3 regions of the Kocuria sp. BT304 genome follow, and region 2 is predicted to be linked to each of the others. Evidence: riboswitches for the same ligand, from Rfam matches in the RefSeq annotation. Region 2 holds a riboswitch; each other region holds the start of a gene.
What was found. Region 2 has a riboswitch for S-adenosylmethionine ahead of DNL27_RS11275 (methylenetetrahydrofolate reductase). Riboswitches for the same ligand answer to the same signal wherever they lie in the genome.
Positions count from the first base shown of each region.

Region 1 (6,164 bases), 520 kb from region 2:
GAACCCCACGACGACGGCGCCCGCTCCCCTTCCCGGGGTGCGGGCGCCGTCCTGCGCAGACCGCCACCGAGCCGCACGCGCCGCAGGGCCACCAGCACGGATGCGAGGGCTCGTCGCCGTCACGGTGAGGCGCACGTGCGCGTGGCCGATCTCACCGTGGTGACGGGCACGAGCCCCACCCGCTGGAGGATGGGCCGCGAGTACTCGCTGCAGTCGACGTGGAGCAGTGACCGCCCCCGGTCCCGGGCCGAGCGGGCTCTCTGGTCCACCAGGGCCCGGTACAGCCCGCGCCCACGGTGCTCGTCCAGGCACGCGCCGCCCCAGAGCCCCGCGAAGTCAGTACGGTCGGGGAACTCGAGGCGCCCGGAACAGACCACCTGGCCGTCCCCGTCGCGTACCGCCCACATCTCGAACGTCCCGGGGGCGCTTCGCCACCGCTCGACCAGCTGGTCCTGCTGGAGCCGGATGCGTTCCGGCGAGTCCTCGAAAACCCGTCCTGCCAGGTGCTCCGCCTCTCGCAGCTGGACCTCCGTTGCGGCCCGCTCCACGGCGTACCCACGGAGGGGCTCCTGCCCGGCGAGGGCGGCGGCGACCGCATCCGCCTCACCCACCATGACCGTCTCGGGCTCCCCGAGGGCGAAACCGTGGTGCTGGAGTCGGCTCAGCAGGCGGGGCAGCGGGTCGTGCGACCGGGTCTTCCAGGAGATGTGGTCCACGCGCGGGTCCGCTTCACAGGTCGCGATCACTTCGGCGATCAGGTGGTCCAGTTCTGCCCCGCCCATCGAGAAGGGGGCGGAGGAGACGAAGGCGCGCCGCCGCGCTGGGAACACCCCGGCGAGCAGGGGTCCGAGACGCAGCACGTCGGGCGCGTCGGCCATCTCGGCGGCGCCCCGCAGCTGCGAGTCGTAGGCATCGAGCAGTGTCCCGGTTTGCATGTGGCAGAGCGTGGCACCGCCCGCCGTCCCTGGCAAGGCCCCCACCCCTGCGCGTCCAGGGGGCATTCCGAGACTGCCCGGACGGTGTCATGCCGTGACCTGCCTCCCCGCCACGTCCCACGACGACGGCGCCCGCTCCCGTTCCCGGGGTGCGGGCGCCGTCGCGCAGGGCACGTCCGTCAGTCCGGCAGCACCGCTCGCAGCAGTCGACCCACCTGCGGGGTCTCCAGCAGGAAGCCGTCGTGCCCGCTCGGGGAGGTGATGGTGTGCACCTCGTGCTCACCCGGCAGTGCGGCCGCGAGCTCGGCGGACTCCTCGGGCGGGAACAGCCGGTCCGAGTCCACCGCCGCCACGAGCCACTCGCAGCTGGTGCGGGCGAGAGCCCGCCGGAGGCTGCCGCGGCCGCGGGCGACGTCGTGGGACATCAGCGTCTCGTTGACGCTGAGGTACGCGTTCGCGTCGAAGCGCGCGGCGAGCTTGACCGCCTGGTGGTCCAGGTAGCCCTCCACCCGGTAGCGTCCCCGGGTGCCCGGGTGCGTGCCCGCGGGGTCCTCCCGCGGCTGGGCCTCCCGGCCGAAGCGGGCGGCGAGCTCGTGGGCGCTGCGGTAGGTGATGTGCGCGATCCGCCGTGCGAGCCCGAGGCCCTCGTCCGGGTGGGCCCCGGAGTAGTAGTCGCCCCGGGCGAACCGCGGGTCCTGGCGGATGGCGAGCGCCTGCGCGTGGCCCCACGCGAGCTGCTCAGCGCTCACGCGGGCGTTGGCGGCGATCACCGCGCACGCCTCGACCCGCCCGGGGTGGCACACGGCCCACTCCAGGGCGCGGGCACCGCCCATCGAACCGCCCACCACGAGCCGCCAGCGCCGGATCCCGAGCCGGTCCGCGAGCCGGGCCTCGGCGGCCACGGTGTCCCGCACGGTGATGCGCGGGAAGCGCGAGCCCCACGGGGCGGAGTCCGGGGCGAGGCTCGCGGGGCCCGTGCTGCCGTGGCAGCCGCCCAGGATGTTGGCGCACACCACGAACCAGCGGTTGGTGTCGATGGCCGCGCCCGGTCCGATGAGCCCGTCCCACCAGCCGCCGGCGTCCGCGGCTGCACGCCGGCCGTCCATGTCGAAGGGCGCGGTGTCCCCGTAGCCCACGGCCGTGCCGCGCGCCGCGTGCGAGTCGCCCGTGAGCGCGTGCTCCACCAGCACCGCGTTGGAGCCGTCCGGGGCCAGCTCACCCCACGTCTCGTAGGCCAGGCGCACGTCCGGGAGCCGGAAGCCGGACTCCAGGGTGAGCTCTCCGATCTCCACGGCCCGCACCACGCCGTCCCGGCGCACCGCCGGGGCCGTCTGCACCACGGTCATGCCGTGGGCTCTGCGGCCGCGGCCGCACGCACCGTCGACGACGCCGCGGGGCCGCCGTCCGCGCCGGCGCCGGGGTCCACGGCTGGCTCGGTACCAGCGGAGGCGGCGCGCACGGTGCCGTGCGCCGCCCGATCCGCCTGCGAGCGCGCCAGGTCCTGATCGCCCCGGTCGAGGCGGGCGTCCCGGACACCCGGAGCCGCGGCCAGGGCCGCGAAGCCCGCCTCGAGGTCCGCGAGGATGTCCTCGATCCCCTCGGTGCCCACCGAGAGCCGCACGAAGCCGGGCTCCACGCCCGCCGCGCGCTGCTCGTCCTCGGAGAGCTGCGCGTGCGTCGTCGACGCCGGGTGGATCACCAGGGACCGCACGTCCCCGATGTTCGCCACGTTGGAGTGCAGGCTCAGCGCGTCCACGAACGAGATTCCCGCCTCCTTGCCGCCCTCCAGCACGAAGCCGAGCACGGACCCCGCCCCGCGCGGTGCGTACTTCCGCGCGCGCTCGTGCCACGGCGAGGACGGCAGCCCCGCGTAGGACACCGAGCGCACCTCGGGGCGGGCCTCGAGCCACTGCGCCACCCGCTGGGCGTTGGTCACGTGGCGCTCGACGCGCAGGGACAGGGTCTCGATGCCCTGCTCGATGAGGAACGCATTGAACGGGGAAATGGACGTGCCCAGGTCTCGCAGCAGCTGCACACGGGCCTTGAGCACGTAGGAGAGGTTCACGCCGAAGGCCCCGCCCTCACCCAGATCCCGCGCGTACACCAGGCCGTTGTACGTGGGGTCCGGCTGGTTGAAGCCGGGGAACCGCTCCGGGTCCGCGCCGTAGTCGAAGCGCCCCGCGTCCACGATGAATCCGCCGATCGCCGTGCCGTGACCGCCCAGGAACTTGGTGCCCGAGTGCAGCACGATGTCCGCGCCCCACTCGATGGGCCGCACCAGGTACGGGGTGGCCACGGTGTTGTCCACGATCAGCGGCACCCCGGCCTCGTGGGCGATCCCGGCAACGGTCTCCACGTCCAGGACGTCGTTGCGGGGATTGGGGATCATCTCTCCGAAGAACGCCACGGTGGAGGGCCGCACGGCATCCCGCCACTGCTGGGGGTCGTCCGGGTCCGCCACGAACGTGGTCTCCACGCCCAACCGCGGCAGCGTGTGGCGCAGCAGGTTGTACGAGCCGCCGTAGAGGGACGGGCTGGCCACCACATGCGTGCCCGCCCCGCCCAGGTTGAGCACCGCGAGCGTGGCCGCGGCCTGCCCGGAGGAGACCATCAGCGCACCGACGCCGCCCTCCAGGGAGGCGATGCGCTTCTCCACCACCTCCGTGGTGGGGTTGGTCAGGCGGGAGTAGATGGGGCCCATGTCCTGCAGCGCGAACCGCGCGGCGGCCGTGTCCGCATCAGGGAACACGAAGGACGAGGTCTGGTGGATGGGCAGCGCCCGCGAACCCGTCACGGGGTCAGGGTTCTGGCCCGCGTGGATCTGGCGGGTCTCGAACGCCCAGTCCTGGGGGTTTTCGGGGGTGGGTGCTGTGCTCATGGCCATTCGCCTTCTCGGAAGGATCAGGGGCCAGGCGACCGTCCGCACGGTGCCCGCACGAACGAGCGACCGGTGGCCCGCGCTTGCCGTGGGCGTCGGACGACGTCCCGGCCAGGTCTTCACCCAGGGCACCCCGCCGCGGTGGGAGGGTTGCCGGTCAGCAAGCTGGGGCTTGACGCTGACTCTCGTGACCTAGACCTCCAGTCTGGGAACCCGGCCGCTGCCACGTCAAGTCCGGTGTCCGCAGTGTTGCACCCACCGATTTGGAGGCCCGTGTGACGGGTGCCACGATGACAGCATGAAGCTGGACCACGTTTGCTTCGCAGCACAGCCGGACGGCCTGGAGGCCACCACCGAACGCATCGCGGACCGGTTGGGGATCGAGCCGGTGAAGGGCGGGGTCCATCCCCGCTTCGGCACCCGGAACATGATCCTGCCGCTGACCGACCACCAGTACGTGGAGGTCGTGACCGTCCTGGAGCACCCCGCCGCGGACAAGGCGCCGTTCGGCCAGGCCGTGCGTGCCCGCTCGGAGGCCGGTGGCGGCTGGCTCGGGTGGGTCGTGGAGGTCCCGGACCTCGCACCGTTCGAGCAGAAGCTGGGGCGCCCCGCCGTGCCGGGCGGGCGCATCTTCCCGGACGGCCGTCAGCTGCAGTGGCACCAGATCGGCGTCAAGGGCCTGATCTCGGACCCGCAGCTGCCGTTCATGATCCACTTCGACTCCGAGGACGAGATGCACCCCTCCCGGGCGCGGATCACGGACGTGCGCCTCACGGGCATGGAGATTGCCGGATCCTCGGAGCGCGTCACGGACTGGTTGGGCGGGCCGGTGGAGGGCGTCCTGCGCTCGCTGGACGTCACCTGGAGCGCCCCGAACGGCACCCCGGGTCTCATGGCCGTCTCCTTCGACACGCCGGACGGGCCCGTCACCATCTGATCCCGCCCACCGCACCCTCCGGGCACGACGACGCCGCTCGCACGGTCCCGCGGGCCGGTGCGTCTGCCGCGCGCCCCACGGTTCACCCGTGGTCGCGGTTCCCGCCAGCAAACGGGTTGGTACCCGCGGTGGCGCTCAGCCGCCCAGGAGCTGAGGCACCAGGAACCCCACGGCGTCCAGCAGGAAGTGGGCGAGCAGCAGCGGGGCGAGCCGCCCACCGCGGCGGTAGAGCCACACGAACACGAGCCCCATCACCAGGTTGCCGAGCGCCGGGCCGATGCCCTGGTACAGGTGGTAGCTCGCCCGCAGCACCGAGGACACCACCGCCACCGTCCACCACGAACGCCCCAGCCGGCGCATCCGGTCCGCGAGGAACCCCACCACGATGACCTCCTCCACCAGTGCATGGCGCAGGGCGGTGAGAAGCAGCAGCGGGACGGTCCACCACGTGGTTCCCAGCGTGGACGTGGTGATCTCCGCCGTGATCCCGAGGGCCCGCCCGGCCTGGTAGAGTCCGAGCGTGCCACCGCCCATCATCACGAACAGCGCGAGCCCCCAGGCGGCGTCGTGCCCCGGGCGCCGAGTGTCCACGCCGATGCAGTGCAGCACGGCCGGGATGCGGGACGCGGTGCCCGCGAGCAGGTACAGCGCGAGCGCCACGGGCACCAGGGCGAAGCAGATCCCGGTGAGCCGGCGCAGGGCGTCCAGCACGGGCAGCGGGCTCAGGGGCTGGTTGAGCGTCGTGGAGCTCTCCGCGATCGAGGAGCGCAGTGCCATCTCCGCGAGGTCCAGCACGGAGTACACGGCGGAGGCGCCCAGGGACACCCCGAGCACCAGCAGGATCTGCATCCGGAGGTCGGCGCGCGGCACGCGGGGCGAGGGGTCGAGGGAGGCGGTCACCCCACCATTGTGCGTGGTGCACCCGGGCAGCCCCCGCGAGCGACCTCGGTAGGGTGAACCCATGCGCCCGAGCCCCGCCGCCCCGGACACCTCCCCGCCCCATCGCACCCTGCAGCCGGGGTGGCGCCGACGGGATGCCCTGGGGGCCTGCGTGCTGGCACTGGCCGGCGTCGAGCTGGTGTACCTCTCCGACTTCGTCCAGGCGGTGCCGTGGAAGGCGGACGTCGGGTGGGTGGCCCTGGGCGCCGTCGTGCTGGCCGCTCCGCTCGCGTGGCGGCGGCGCTTCCCGGTGGCCGTGATGGTGGCGGTGTCCCTCGTGTACTTCGCGCTCGGCACGTGGGCGGGGATCGAGATGTACGCCTCCCAGGTGGTGCTGTTCCTGGGCTTCTACTCGGTGGGAGCGTGGTGCCCGGACCGCCGCCGCGCCACGTGGTCCCGCGCGGCCGTGGCCGTGGGAATGGCGGTGTGGCTGGGCTGGAGCACCGTGGACCAGTTCACGGACCCGGAGGTGGGT
Region 1 covers NZ_CP030039.1:2,045,745-2,051,908, forward strand. Annotated here, with positions in the region: gene DNL27_RS09085 (GNAT family N-acetyltransferase) at 120-935, opposite strand; gene DNL27_RS09090 (homoserine O-acetyltransferase) at 1,115-2,281, opposite strand; gene DNL27_RS09095 (bifunctional o-acetylhomoserine/o-acetylserine sulfhydrylase) at 2,278-3,813, opposite strand; SAM riboswitch class IV at 3,888-4,006, opposite strand; gene DNL27_RS09100 (VOC family protein) at 4,112-4,750, shown strand; gene DNL27_RS09105 (CPBP family intramembrane glutamic endopeptidase) at 4,886-5,650, opposite strand; gene DNL27_RS09110 (sensor histidine kinase) at 5,712-6,164, shown strand, end outside.
Region 1: linked by a shared signal. The riboswitch ahead of DNL27_RS09095 (bifunctional o-acetylhomoserine/o-acetylserine sulfhydrylase) and the one ahead of DNL27_RS11275 (methylenetetrahydrofolate reductase) in region 2 are both predicted to bind S-adenosylmethionine.

Region 2 (6,164 bases):
CCGGCCGCGGCGAGCTCCGAGAGGATCCGCACGTAGAGACCCACCACGTCCTCCAGGCGGCCCAGCGGATCCACGGGGGCGTCGTCGGTGGTCTCCGGGCGGGAGAGCATCAGCAGGGTCACCGGACCCACGAGCACGGGGCGGGTCCGCACCCCGGTGCGCCGGAGGGTGTCCAGGTAGCGGGCCACGAGGCTCTCCGGGTGCGCGCTGAGGGGGGTGTCCGGGCCGATCTCCGGGACGTAGTAGTGGTAGTTGGTGTCGAACCACTTGGTCATCTCCAGCGGCTCCAGCCGGTCCGTGCCCCGGGACAGCGCGGTGAGCAGGCCGATGCCCTCGGGGGTGTCCGGGGCGGCGGGGGAGTAGCCGTCCGCAGTGAAACGGGCCGGGACCGCGCCGAGGGCCAGGGCCGTGTCCAGCACGTGGTCCACGGCGAAGCCCTCGGACGGGATGGCGTGCTCGGCGCCGAGCCCGAGCTCCCGCAGCCGCAGGGTGGTGCGTTCGCGCAGGGCGCCGAGCGTGTCCACCACGGTGCTCGCGGGGTGCCGGGCGGGATCCTTCCAGTGGGCTTCGAGCGCACGCTTGAGCTCGCGGTCCGGGCCGATGCGCGGATAGCCCAGGATCGTGGCGGCGGGCAGGGTGGCGGGGTTCGTGACGGTCATGATCTCTCCTTGCGAGGGTCGGTCCGGGGTGGAAAAGGGTGTGGGGCAGCCGCACCGCGGGTGGGTCCGCGGCGGGACGGGTGGGTTGGTGACGATGCCGTGCCGGGCACCGGGCCTGCCGGGGCGTCTCCGATGTAGGCGGGGCGCCCGACGCTGCCCGGGTCAGGCCGCGGGGCTGCGGCCCCGGTACTCGCGGGCGGCGTCCCGCACGCGCAGGTGCTCCAGGATGGTCAGCGCCGCGTCCGGGCGGTTGAAGGTGTACAGGTGGAAGCCGGCGCAGCCGAGGTCCAGGAGGTCGTCGATCAGGGTCAACGTGGCGGCGGTGCCCCGGTGCCGCAGCTCGTCCGGGGAACCCGCGGTGAGGAACCGGGTGAGCCGCTCGGGCACGGGCACACCGGTGATCTCCGTCATCCGCTGCAACCGTTTCGGGTTGGTCAGCGGCATCAGGCCGGCCACCACGGGAATGTGGATCCCCTCGGAGCGCGCCCGCTCGAGGAACGCGGCGTAGTCCTCGGGCTCGTACAGCACCTGCGTGATCGCGTAGTCAGCGCCGGCCTCCTGCTTCTCCCACAGGGAAGCCAGGTCCGCCTCGAAGTCGCGGCCGCGCGCGGGGGAGGGGTAGCACGCCACCGACACGGACAGCGGCCGGGTGCCGGGGCGGAAGCCGTCCCCGAAACGACGCCGCTCGACGTCGCGGATGAGCCGCACCAGCTCCGAGGCCCGGCCGATCCCCCCGGGAGGGGTCACCCACTCACCCGCACCCAGGGGCGGGTCCCCGCGCAGTGCGAGGAGGTCCCGCACGCCGTCGTCCAGCAGATGCTCCACGGAGCGTTCCAGTCCGGCGCGGTCCGTGCCGCCGCACGTGAAGTGCGCCATCACGGGCGTGCGGGTGGTCCGGCGCAGGTGCCGCAGGGCCTCGCGGGAGACACCGCGCCCGCCCGAGTGTCCGTGCGTGACCGAGAAGAAGTCCGGTCCGGCCTGGGCCATGGCGTCGATGCTGCGCCACACGGTGTCCGGGTCCGTGGTGGGGCGCGGGGGGAACACCTCGAACGAGACGAGCGTGGAACGGCGGGGCCGGCGCACCAGCCAGGACGTGCCCGAGGGCGCGGCGCCCGCCGCGGTGAGGTCCTGGTGGACGGCGGTCAGGGGTGCGGACATATGAGAAAACCTCCGGCGGTAGGACGCCGGAGGTCGATTTCCGTGCGCCGTACTTGCCAGCCACGCGGTTGCGTGACGGCCGGATCGTCATCTGGGGCACCCCACTACAGCAGGAGGGTTGCCGCCCGGTTAGCCAGAGCTTTGCACCGGGACTCATGATCCTTTGTTGGCTGCGACAGTAGCACGGGCGGGGAGAGTGTCAAAAGGAGGCCGTGCGGCGTCGTGGGTCGGGGCGGGGGATCAGCGCGGGAGGGCGCCGCGGGTGCTGCCGGTGTGGTGCGGGTCCCGCGTGAAGCCGAGTACGATCCGCTCGGTGTCCAACAGGTCGGAGGAGTCCTCCGGGCCCGGGCACTGGTCCTCGTGGAAGAGCCGCACGAGGGACACGGTCACCGCGCACAGCGTGAACGAACCGGTGGTGACGGCCAGGAAGAACGGGGCATAGGGCGCGTGCACGGACCAGTCCGTGAACAGGAAGGACGCGGTGTAGACGCACGCGGTGAACACGCCGAGCACGGCGGAAAGCTGGTAGAGGCCGTTCTCCAGTCGGTGGTGACGCAGCAGCGGTGTCATGGATCCCTTGCGGTGCAGACGGTGCGGACGGTGTGCCGCGACGACTCGCGGTGACTCCGGAGGACATGAACGAGAACGAGAATGCGCGGGCCGGCAGTGCGCTCATCCTAGCAACCCGGGGTGTCGTCGCACGTGGGGCCGGTGTGGGCCGTTCTGGGGGCGGGGTTGGGCGCGCAACACGTTTTCATGTCTTCGAATGCACTTGGCCGGAGGCGATCCAGCTGTGAGACTCGTCACCATGACGACCTCCCGCGCCCTGCGCTGCCTGTCCGTGGCCACCCTCGTGCTCGCCCTGGGGGCGTGCGGGGCGCCGTCGGGAGGGGACGGTTCTTCTGGGGCCTCGTCCGCCGCGCCGTCGGGGGCCGGGGTCACGAGCGGGGCGACGCCGGGTCGCTCGGGCGACGCCGCGGCGTCGCCGTCCGCCACGAGTGTGCGGCCCAGCCCCTCGCCGGAGGCGGCGCAGGCCGCCGAGCTGACCCAGAGCTTCACCACGCCGGACGGGAGCATCGGGTTCCGCTACCCGCAGGGATGGACGGTGGGCGCACCGGACGCCTCGACGCCCGAGACCAGGGCGTGGCTCCTCAAGGACGCCGAGGGCGCCACCGTGCTCATGCTGGCCATCCGGCCGGACGGGCAGATCGCGAGCCCCGTGACACCCACGAGCACCACGTCCCACGGCACCCTGCCCGGCGCGCTGGACTCCCACGGTGACCCCGTGCGCATCGCCGTGGGGCCCTACCCCGGGCAGTCCGCGGGGGCCAACATGCTGGTGGCCTACGGCATCACGTCGAACACCGGGGCGGACCGGCTGTTCGGTCACATCTCCCGCGGGGACGGCACGATGGTGTCCTTCCAGGGCACCCAGCAGGGCGGGATCAACACCTCGGTGGACATGGCGGCGGAGGCGGACGCGTTCTCGAAGAGTCCCCGGTTCCGCGAGGAGATCCTCCCCGTGCTGTCCTCCTTCACCATGCGGCCCGTGGGCGCCACACCCGCCGCGACGGCGGCCCCCACCGGGGGCACCGGCGCGTGCCGGGGTGGGTCCTACGAGTACAGCGGGCTCGAGGGTGTGGACTGCGCCGAGGCGACCGCGATCCTCCAGGAGGTGGAGAGCGCCGGGCGCCCCGCCGGTGCCCGCGGCAAGGAGACGGACCGGTACCACTGCTTCTGGTCCAGCGCGGGGGAGAAGAGCTCCGGGGCACCGGACGTGCAGTGCAATGCGCAGACCTCCGGGCGGCACCTGTTCGATGCGAACGTGCGCTGAGCCCGCGCGCCCCAGCCCGTCGGAGGGCGGTGCTACACATGAGCCATGGCACACCTGGATGAGCTTCCCCCGGATCTCGTGACCGAGCTGCGCGTGAGCGCCGCGCATCCCCTGAGCGGAGGGGACAGCGCCAACGCGTTCCGCTTGGACACCCCGGACGGGCCCCTGTTCGCCAAGACCATGAGCTACGCCCCCGAGGGCGTGCTGCCGGTCGAGGCCGCCGCGCTCGAGGCCCTGCGCGCCGTGGCCCCGGACGAGGTGCGGATCCCCGCGGTGCGGCACGTCAGCGAGGACGCCCTCGTGCTGGAGTGGATCGACGAGGTCCAAGGAGAGCGCACCCGCGCCACCGAACGGAGCCTGGGGGTGGGCCTGGCGGGCATCCACCGTGCCCGGGCCCCGCACGTGGGGTGGCTTTCCCCGCAGCTGCCCGAGCGCATCGGGTCCATGACGGCGGACCTCACCCCCACCGACGACTGGGCGGACTTCCTGCTGGAGCGGCGCATCGAGCCCCTGCTGCGCGCGGCGGTGGACGCGGGCAACCTGGACCCGGCCGCCACCGGGGTGCTCGCGGAGCTCGCACCGCGCGCCGCCGAGCTCGCCGGGCCGCCCGAGCCCCCGAGCCTGCTGCACGGGGACCTCTGGGCGGGCAACCGGGTGGTGGACTCCGCGGGGGCCAACTGGCTCATCGACCCGTCCTCGTTCTACGGCCACCGCGAGTACGACCTCGCCATGATGCAGCTCTTCGGCGGTTTCGGACGGGACTGCTTTGCCGCCTACGACGACGCCCACCCCCTTGCCGACGGCTGGCAGCAGCGGGTGCCGTGGTACCAGCTGCCGCCGCTGCTCGTCCACGCCCTGCGTTTCGGCGGCGGGTACGGCGGGTCGGTCATGCGGGCGCTGCGCCAGCTCGCCTGAACGGTGCGAGCGCTCCCGCGCCCGACACGGCCCGTGAGGTTGGACACGCCACGCGCACGTACAGCATGATGCTAACTAGACGATCTAAGTACCCGGCAGGCGGGCACTCGGGAGTCGATTTCCGGAGAACTCAGGACGCGTGAGGCGAGGTGGGCAGTGGACGGCACCGAGCACGAGCGCGCCGCGGAGTCCGGGGCGCCCTCCTCCCACGTGGTTGCCGGACCGCACTCGCGCGCCCTGCGGCGGGTGGTCACGCTGAACCACGAGATCGGGTACCAGCTGCGGCGGATCATGGGTCTCAAGGACACCGACTACTCCGCCATGGCCCTGCTCATGCGCCACCCCATGGGACCCACGGACCTGGCGCGGGCCCTGCACATCACCACGGCCTCTGCCACCGCCATGGTGGACCGGCTGGTCCGCGCGGGCCACGTGGTGCGTGAACCCCACCGCGCGGACGGCCGCCGGATGACCGTGCGCGCCGTGGACCACTCCAGGGCGGAGGTCACCCGGCACGTGATGCCCATGGTCGAGATGGTGGAGGCCGAGCTCGCGGCCCTGGACGAGCGGGGCAGGCAGGCCGTCCTGCAATTCCTCACGGGCACGGCCGCGCGCATGGAAACCCACCTCACGGACCTGTGCGAGCGCCCCGCCCTGGACGCCTCCGACACTTCCGACGCCCACGGATCCGCCGAGGCCGGGCGCGGCACCGATCCGGGCAGAGGCGCCGGTGCGCCCGCCACGGGTCCCGGTCGCGCCGATGCCTCCCCCGGGGAGCCCTCATGAGCCGGGCCGTGCCGAACGCCTCCGCGTGCGCCGAGGAGCAGGGCGGGAGCCGCTCCACGCTGCCCCGCGAGGACGCCGAGTGGAGCGCCTTCCGCGCCGCGGTCACGCGGGAGCTGGAGGAGTTCTTCGCCGCCCCGACGCACCGTGTTCCCCGGAGCCCGGGCTTCCCGGTGCTGTGGGAGCGCACGGCCCAGCAGCTGGCGGGAGGCAAGCTCATCCGGCCCCGCCTGACGCTGATTGCGTGGCGCTCCTTCACCGCACCGGCCGGTGGGGCCGTGCCCTCGGTGCCGGACGCGCAGTGCGTGCGGCTGGCGGCGTCGTTCGAGATGCTCCATGCCGCGCTGCTCGTCCACGACGACGTCGTGGACCGTGACTGGCGCCGGCGCGGCCGCCCGACCGTGGGCGAGCTCTTCCGCCGGGACGCCGCCGCCGCGGGCGCGCCGGCCCACGAGGCCGAGCACGCGGGAGAGTCCGCCGCGATCCTCGCCGGGGACCTGCTGCTCGCGGGCGCGCTGCGCCTCGCGAGCACGTGCACCGGGGACCCCGCCACCTCGCGCGCGGTGGCCGACGTGGTGTTCGAGGCGGTCACCGCCTCGGCGGCCGGCGAGCTGGACGACCTGTTGCTGTCCCTGCACCGCTTCGGCGCGGAGCACCCCGGTGTGCAGGACATCCTGGACATGGAGCGGCTCAAGACGGCCACGTACTCCTTCGAGGCGCCGCTGCGGGCGGGGTCCCTGCTCGCGGGGGCGTCCGCGGAGGAGTCGGAGCAGCTCGCGCACGCGGGCGCACTGCTGGGTGTGGGCTACCAGGTG
Region 2 covers NZ_CP030039.1:2,564,037-2,570,200, reverse strand. Annotated here, with positions in the region: gene metE (5-methyltetrahydropteroyltriglutamate--homocysteine S-methyltransferase) at 1-659, opposite strand, end outside; gene DNL27_RS11275 (methylenetetrahydrofolate reductase) at 822-1,817, opposite strand; SAM riboswitch class IV at 1,862-1,978, opposite strand; gene DNL27_RS11270 (hypothetical protein) at 2,058-2,387, opposite strand; gene DNL27_RS11265 (hypothetical protein) at 2,626-3,651, shown strand; gene DNL27_RS11260 (fructosamine kinase family protein) at 3,697-4,566, shown strand; gene DNL27_RS11255 (MarR family winged helix-turn-helix transcriptional regulator) at 4,723-5,352, shown strand; gene DNL27_RS11250 (polyprenyl synthetase family protein) at 5,349-6,164, shown strand, end outside.

Region 3 (6,164 bases), 600 kb from region 2:
GGTCGATCATGGCCGCCGCAATCCCGCAGCCGAACAGGAACCCGGACAGCGCGGCCCGCTTCCGGGTGCGGGTGATGTCCGGGGTCGACGCCGCCCGGTCGGCCGTCCTCTCGCCCCTCACCGATCCTGCGGACGGCGCAGCGGGTGTGGATTCCGGATGTGCCATGTTCCCTCCCGGGTCGCGCGGTGGCCCGGGGTCGGACGCAGCGCGCGTGTCCCGAGCGTGAACCGCACCGCCGCCCGCCCTCGGACTGCTTGCCGTCATCAGCCTACTGATGTGTGCGCTCCGTGGCACGGGTCCCGCACCCGTAGCGGCCGACATGACGTGTCCGCCCGGACCTGCGGGGCCACCACCCCGCCCGGACCCGACCCTCCGCCCACGCCCCGGGCCACGAGAACGGGGTGCCCCGCTCTGGTGAGCGGGACACCCCGTAGGTCACGCGGCGCCGCTCAGCGGCACCGCCCGTCTCAGCGGCTCAGCAGCAGCGCCTCGCCCTGACCGCCGCCGCCGCACAGCGAGACCGCGGCCTTGCCGGAGCCGCGGCGCGCGAGCTCCATGGCCGTGTGCAGCGCCAGGCGGGCGCCGGAGGCCCCGATGGGGTGGCCCAGGGCGATCGCACCGCCGTGGATGTTGACCTTGTCCATGTCCACGCCGAGGTCCCGGACGGACTGCACGGAGACCGCGGCAAACGCCTCGTTGATCTCGATGAGGTCCAGCTCGTCCGCGGTCCACCCGGCACGGGACAGCGCGTGCTCGATCGCGCGCGAGGGCTGGGAGTGCAGGGACGTGTCCGGCCCGGCCACCTGCCCGGGCTTCCCCACCACGGCGAGCCAGTCCAGGCCGTGCTCCTGCGCGTAGCCGCGCGTGGTCAGCACCATGGCAGCCGCGCCGTCGGAGATCGGGGAGGAGTTGCCCGCGGTGATGGTGCCGTCCTTGGTGAAGGCGGCCCGGAGCTTACCGAGCCCCTCGGCCGTGGAGTCCGGGCGCACGCCCTGGTCCTCGGACACCGTCACCGGATCGCCCTTGCGCTGCGGGATCTCGATCGGCGCGATCTCGTCCGCGAACACACCGTTCTGCTGCGCCCTGCCCGCGAGCTGGTGGCTGCGGGCGGCCACCTCGTCCTGCTCCTCGCGGGAGATGGAGCGGTCCGTGTTGCCGGTCTCGGTCAGCTCGCCCATGGGGATCTGCAGCTCCACGTCCACCAGACCGTCGTGCGACAGGGAGTCGGCGAGGGTCATGTCCCCGTAGGACTTCCCCTTGCGAGCGCCCAGCGCCAGGTGCGGGGCGTTGGTCATGGACTCCATGCCCCCGGCCACGACGACGTCCGCCTCGCCCGCGCGGATCATCCGGGCCGCCTCGGTCACGGCCACCAGCCCGGACAGGCACACCTTGTTCAGGCTCATGGCGGGCACGGTCATGGGGAGCCCCGCGGCCACGGCGGCCTGCTTGGCGGGGTTCTGCCCGCCGCCGGCCTGCACCACGTTGCCCATGTAGACGTAGTCCACGTCCTCCGGTGCCACACCCGCGCGCTGGAGGGCGTGCTTGATGGCGTGCGCGCCCAGGTCCACGGCGCTCTGGGACGCGAGGGCCCCCAGCAGCTTGCCCTGCGGGGTACGCGCCCCGCTGACGATCACGATGTCGTTGGCGTTCTCTGTCACTGTTCCTCCTGAACGGGTACGGAATCGGGGGTCACGTCCACGAGATCCACCCGGTAGTTCGCTTCGGTCTTCTCGGCCACCTCTGCCTCGGTCACGCCGGGGGCCAGGGTGCGCAGCACCAGTCCGGCCTCCTCCACGTCGAACACGCACAGGTCCGTGATGATGCGGTCCACCACGCCCACACCGGTGAGCGGGAGGTCGCACTCGTGCTTGAGCTTCGCGGAGCCGTCCTTGGCCACGTGCTCGGTGAGCACCAGCACGCGAGGGGTTCCGGCCACGAGGTCCATGGCGCCGCCCATGCCCTTGACCATCTTGCCCGGGATCATCCAGTTGGCCAGGTCCCCGGTCTCGGAGACCTGCATGGCGCCCAGGATGGCCATCTTCACGTGCCCGCCGCGGATCATCCCGAAGGACGTGGCGGAGTCGAAGATCGCTGCCCCCGGCTGCAGGGTGATGGTCTGCTTGCCGGCGTTGATGAGGTCCGGATCCTCGTCCCCCTCGTACGGGAACGGACCCATGCCCAGCACGCCGTTCTCGGACTGCAGCACCACGCTCACGCCCGGCGGCAGGTTGTTGGCCACGAGCGTGGGGATGCCGATCCCCAGGTTCACGTAGTCGCCGTCGGCCAGTTCCGACGCCGCGATGGCCGCCATCTCGTCGCGTGTCCAGCTCATGCCGCTCCTCCTTCGACGCCGCCCGCGCCCGGCCGCGGCCGGGTGGTGCGCTGCTCGATCTCCTTGGGCGCCCCCGAGTACTGCACCACGTGCTGCACATACACCCCCGGGGTCACGATGTGGTCCGGGTCCAGCTCACCGGGGGCCACGATCTCCTCGACCTCCGCGAAGGTGACCTTCCCGGACGCCGCGCACACCGGGTTGAAGTTCCGGGACGTGCGCCGGTACACCAGGTTGCCGTCGGTGTCCCCGCGCCACGCGTGCACCAGGGCCACGTCCGCCACGATCCCGCGCTCCTGCACGTACGTGCGGCCGTCGAACTCCGCGGTGGGCTTGCCCTCCGCCACGGGTGTGCCCACACCGGTGGCCGTGTAGAACGCGGGGATCCCCGCACCGCCGGCGCGCAGCCGTTCCGCGAGCGTGCCCTGGGGGTTGAACTCCACCTCGAGCTCACCCTCCAGGAACTGGCGCGCGAACTCCCTGTTCTCCCCCACGTACGAGGCCAGCACCCGGGAGACCTGACGGTTCTCGAGCAGCACGCCCAGGCCCTTGCCGTCCACGCCCATGTTGTTGGAGACCACCGTGAGGTCCGTGACCCCGCTGTCCCGCACCGCCTCGATGAGGTCCCGCGGGATCCCGGAGAGTCCGAAACCGCCCACCGCGAGCGTCATCCCGTCCCGCAGGGTCTCCGCCAGCAGCCCGGCGACGTCCTCTCTGACCTTGGACATGCCCACCCTTTCGCGTTGCCTGCACATGTGATCCGCATCTCAGCGTAGACGGTCCGCGTCCCGGCTGCCGAAAGCGTGGCACGGCAGGCGCGCGGGCGGCGTCGTCTCAGGAGGCGGTCCAGCCGCCGTCCATCGCGTAGGAGGAGCCCGTGACCATCCCGGCGGACGGGCCCGCGAGGAACGCGATCAGCTCCGCAACCTCCTCGGGCTCCACGAGGCGCTTGATGGCCGACTCGGTGAGCATGATCTTCTCGACCACCTGCTCCTCCGGGATGCCGTGCGTGGCCGCCTGGTCCTTGATCTGCTTGTCCACCAGCGGGGTGCGCACGTAGCTGGGGTTCACGCAGTTGCTCGTGACGCCGTGCGGCGCGCCCTCCAGGGCCACCGCCTTGGACAGCCCCTCCAGGCCGTGCTTGGCGGCCACGTACGCGGCCTTGTACGGCGAGGCCCGCAGCCCGTGCACCGAGGACACGTTGACGATCCGGCCCCAGCCCTGCTCGTACATGTGCGGCAGGGCCGCGCGGATCAGCAGGAACGGGGACTCCAGCATGAGCGTGAGGATCCGGTGCAGGTCCGCAGGATCGACGTCCTGGACGGGCGAGACCTTCTGGATGCCCGCGTTGTTGACCAGCACGTCCACGTCCAGGCGCAGCCGCGCCAGCGCGGCGGTGTCCGTGAGGTCCACAGCCCAGGCTTCACCGCCCACCTCGTCCGCGAGACGCGCGGCGGCGTCGTGGTCGATGTCCGCGACCACCACGTGCGCACCGCGCGCGGCGAGCGCCCGGACGGCCGCCGCACCGATGCCGCTGGCACCTCCGGTGACGAGTGCCTTCTTCTCCTGCAGGGACTGTTCGGTCATGCGCGGACTCCTCGGGGACGGCGGCCTGGTTCCCGGACGGTGGCCCGGGTCACTCCAGGGTACGCAGGCCCGTGATTCGCCCGGCCACCCGTGCGTGAGGTTGGATGGGCGGACACCCGGTGAGGGGTGCCCATCCAGAGCGGCTCAGAGATCTGGCTCGATCACGCCGCAGCAACCGGATCACACCCGGTGCTAATGCCAGAACCGATGGAAAGGATCAGCACAGCCATGCCCTTGAACACCGATCGCATCCAGACCACCCACGTGGGGTCCCTCCCCCGCACGCCGCAGTTGCTCGAGGCCAACAACCGCTTCCAGGCCGGGGAGATCGACCTGGCGCAGTTGGGTGAGGCGCTGGACACCGGGGTGATCGACGTCGTGCGCAAGCAGTGGGAGATCGGCCTGGACATCGTCAATGACGGCGAGTACGGCCACACCACGTCCGGCGCCGTGGATTACGGGGCCTGGTGGAACTACTCGTTCCACCGCCTGGGCGGGCTGACCCCCACGGACGAGGACCGCTGGCAGACGGCGGAGACGCTGCGCTCGTCGCCGGGCAACATCGTGCTCACGAGCTTCCCGGACCGCCGCGACCGCTCCAAGTTCCGGGAGGCCTACGAGGATCCCACGGCCGGGGTCCTGGCCCACCGCGCAAGCGTGTCCCAGCCGAAGATCACGGGCCCGCTGACCTACACGGGTCAGGAAGCCGTGGCCGGTGACATCCGCCGGATCAAGGAGGCCATGGCCGAGACCGGGGCCACGCAGGGGTTCGTGGCAGCGCTGTCCCCCGGCTCGTGCGCGCGCGTGAAGAACGAGTACTACGCGAGCGACGAGGAACTGGTCTACGCGTGCGCGGACGCGATGCGCGAGGAGTACAAGGCCATCACGGACGCCGGGTTGATCGTGCAGATCGACGACCCCTCGATCGCCGAGTCCTGGGACCAGATCAACCCCGAGCCCACAGTGGAGGACTACCTGGCCTTCACCCAGCTGCGCGTGGACGCCCTGAACTACGCGCTGCGCGACCTGCCCGAGGAGCAGATCCGCTTCCACCTGTGCTGGGGTTCGTGGCACGGCCCGCACACCACCGACCTCGAGTTCAAGTACCTCGTGGACCTCATGCTCACCATCCGCGCGCAGGGCTACAGCTTCGAGGCGTCCAGCCCGCGCCACGGCCACGAGTGGAAGGTGTGGACGGACCACCAGCTGCCCGAGGGCAAGGTGGTCTACCCCGGTTTCGTCTCCCACTCGACCAACGTGGTGGAGCACCCCGAGCTCGTGGCGGACCGGATCGAGCAGTACGCGTCCGTGGTGGGCAAGGAGAACGTGATCGCCTCCACGGACTGCGGTCTGGGCGGGCGGCTGCACCCGCAGATCGCGCTGGCCAAGCTCGAGTCCCTCGTGGAGGGTGCGCGGATCGCCTCGCAGCGCCTCTTCTGAGCCCCGCCCCCGGCTCCACCCCGGGCACGACGACGCCGCACGCGCACTCCGCGGGCCCGGCACCCACCGCGGGGGCCGGGCCCGCGGCATCGAGGGGCTTCCCCGTGACCCGCGTAACATATACGATTTGATACACGACGCGGGTGACGCGCTTCACATGCACCCCTACACTCACGTCAAGACCAATCGGTCGGTAAATGCGCCGGCCCCGCCACTGGCACCCCACGGACTCCGGTCCGACGATCCTGGAGACCCCACATGGCATCCACCACCGCAGCGCCCGCGCAGGGCCACACCATGTCACGAGAAGAGCGCAAGGTCCTTGCGGGCACCCTCGTGGGCACCACCATCGAGTGGTACGACTTCTTCATCTATGCCCAGGCCGCCGCGTTCATCCTGGCCGCGCACTTCTTCAACCCGCTCGGGGCGGAGAACGCGCAGCTCGCGCAGGTTGTCTCGTGGGCCTCCCTGGGCATCAGCTTCCTGTTCCGCCCACTGGGTGCGATCGTGGCGGGGCACATCGGCGACCGCTTCGGCCGCAAGGTCACGCTTGTGATGACCCTGTTCGGCATGGGCGCGGCCACCACGTTGATCGGCCTGCTGCCCACCTACGAGAAGATCGGCATTGCCGCTCCGATCCTGCTGGTGCTGCTGCGCATCCTGCAGGGCTTCTCCGCCGGCGGTGAGTGGGGCGGCGCGGCCCTGATGTCCGTGGAGCACGCCCCCGTGAACAAGCGCGGACTCTTCGGCGCGTACCCGCAGATCGGCGTGCCGATCGGCATGCTCATGGCCACCCTGTTCATG
Region 3 covers NZ_CP030039.1:398,294-404,457, reverse strand. Annotated here, with positions in the region: gene DNL27_RS01825 (DUF2243 domain-containing protein) at 1-166, opposite strand, end outside; gene DNL27_RS01820 (acetyl-CoA C-acetyltransferase) at 469-1,659, opposite strand; gene DNL27_RS01815 (CoA transferase subunit B) at 1,656-2,333, opposite strand; gene DNL27_RS01810 (CoA transferase subunit A) at 2,330-3,061, opposite strand; gene DNL27_RS01805 (3-hydroxybutyrate dehydrogenase) at 3,168-3,920, opposite strand; SAM riboswitch class I at 4,048-4,134, shown strand; gene DNL27_RS01800 (cobalamin-independent methionine synthase II family protein) at 4,149-5,360, shown strand; gene DNL27_RS01795 (MFS transporter) at 5,619-6,164, shown strand, end outside.
Region 3: linked by a shared signal. The riboswitch ahead of DNL27_RS01800 (cobalamin-independent methionine synthase II family protein) and the one ahead of DNL27_RS11275 (methylenetetrahydrofolate reductase) in region 2 are both predicted to bind S-adenosylmethionine.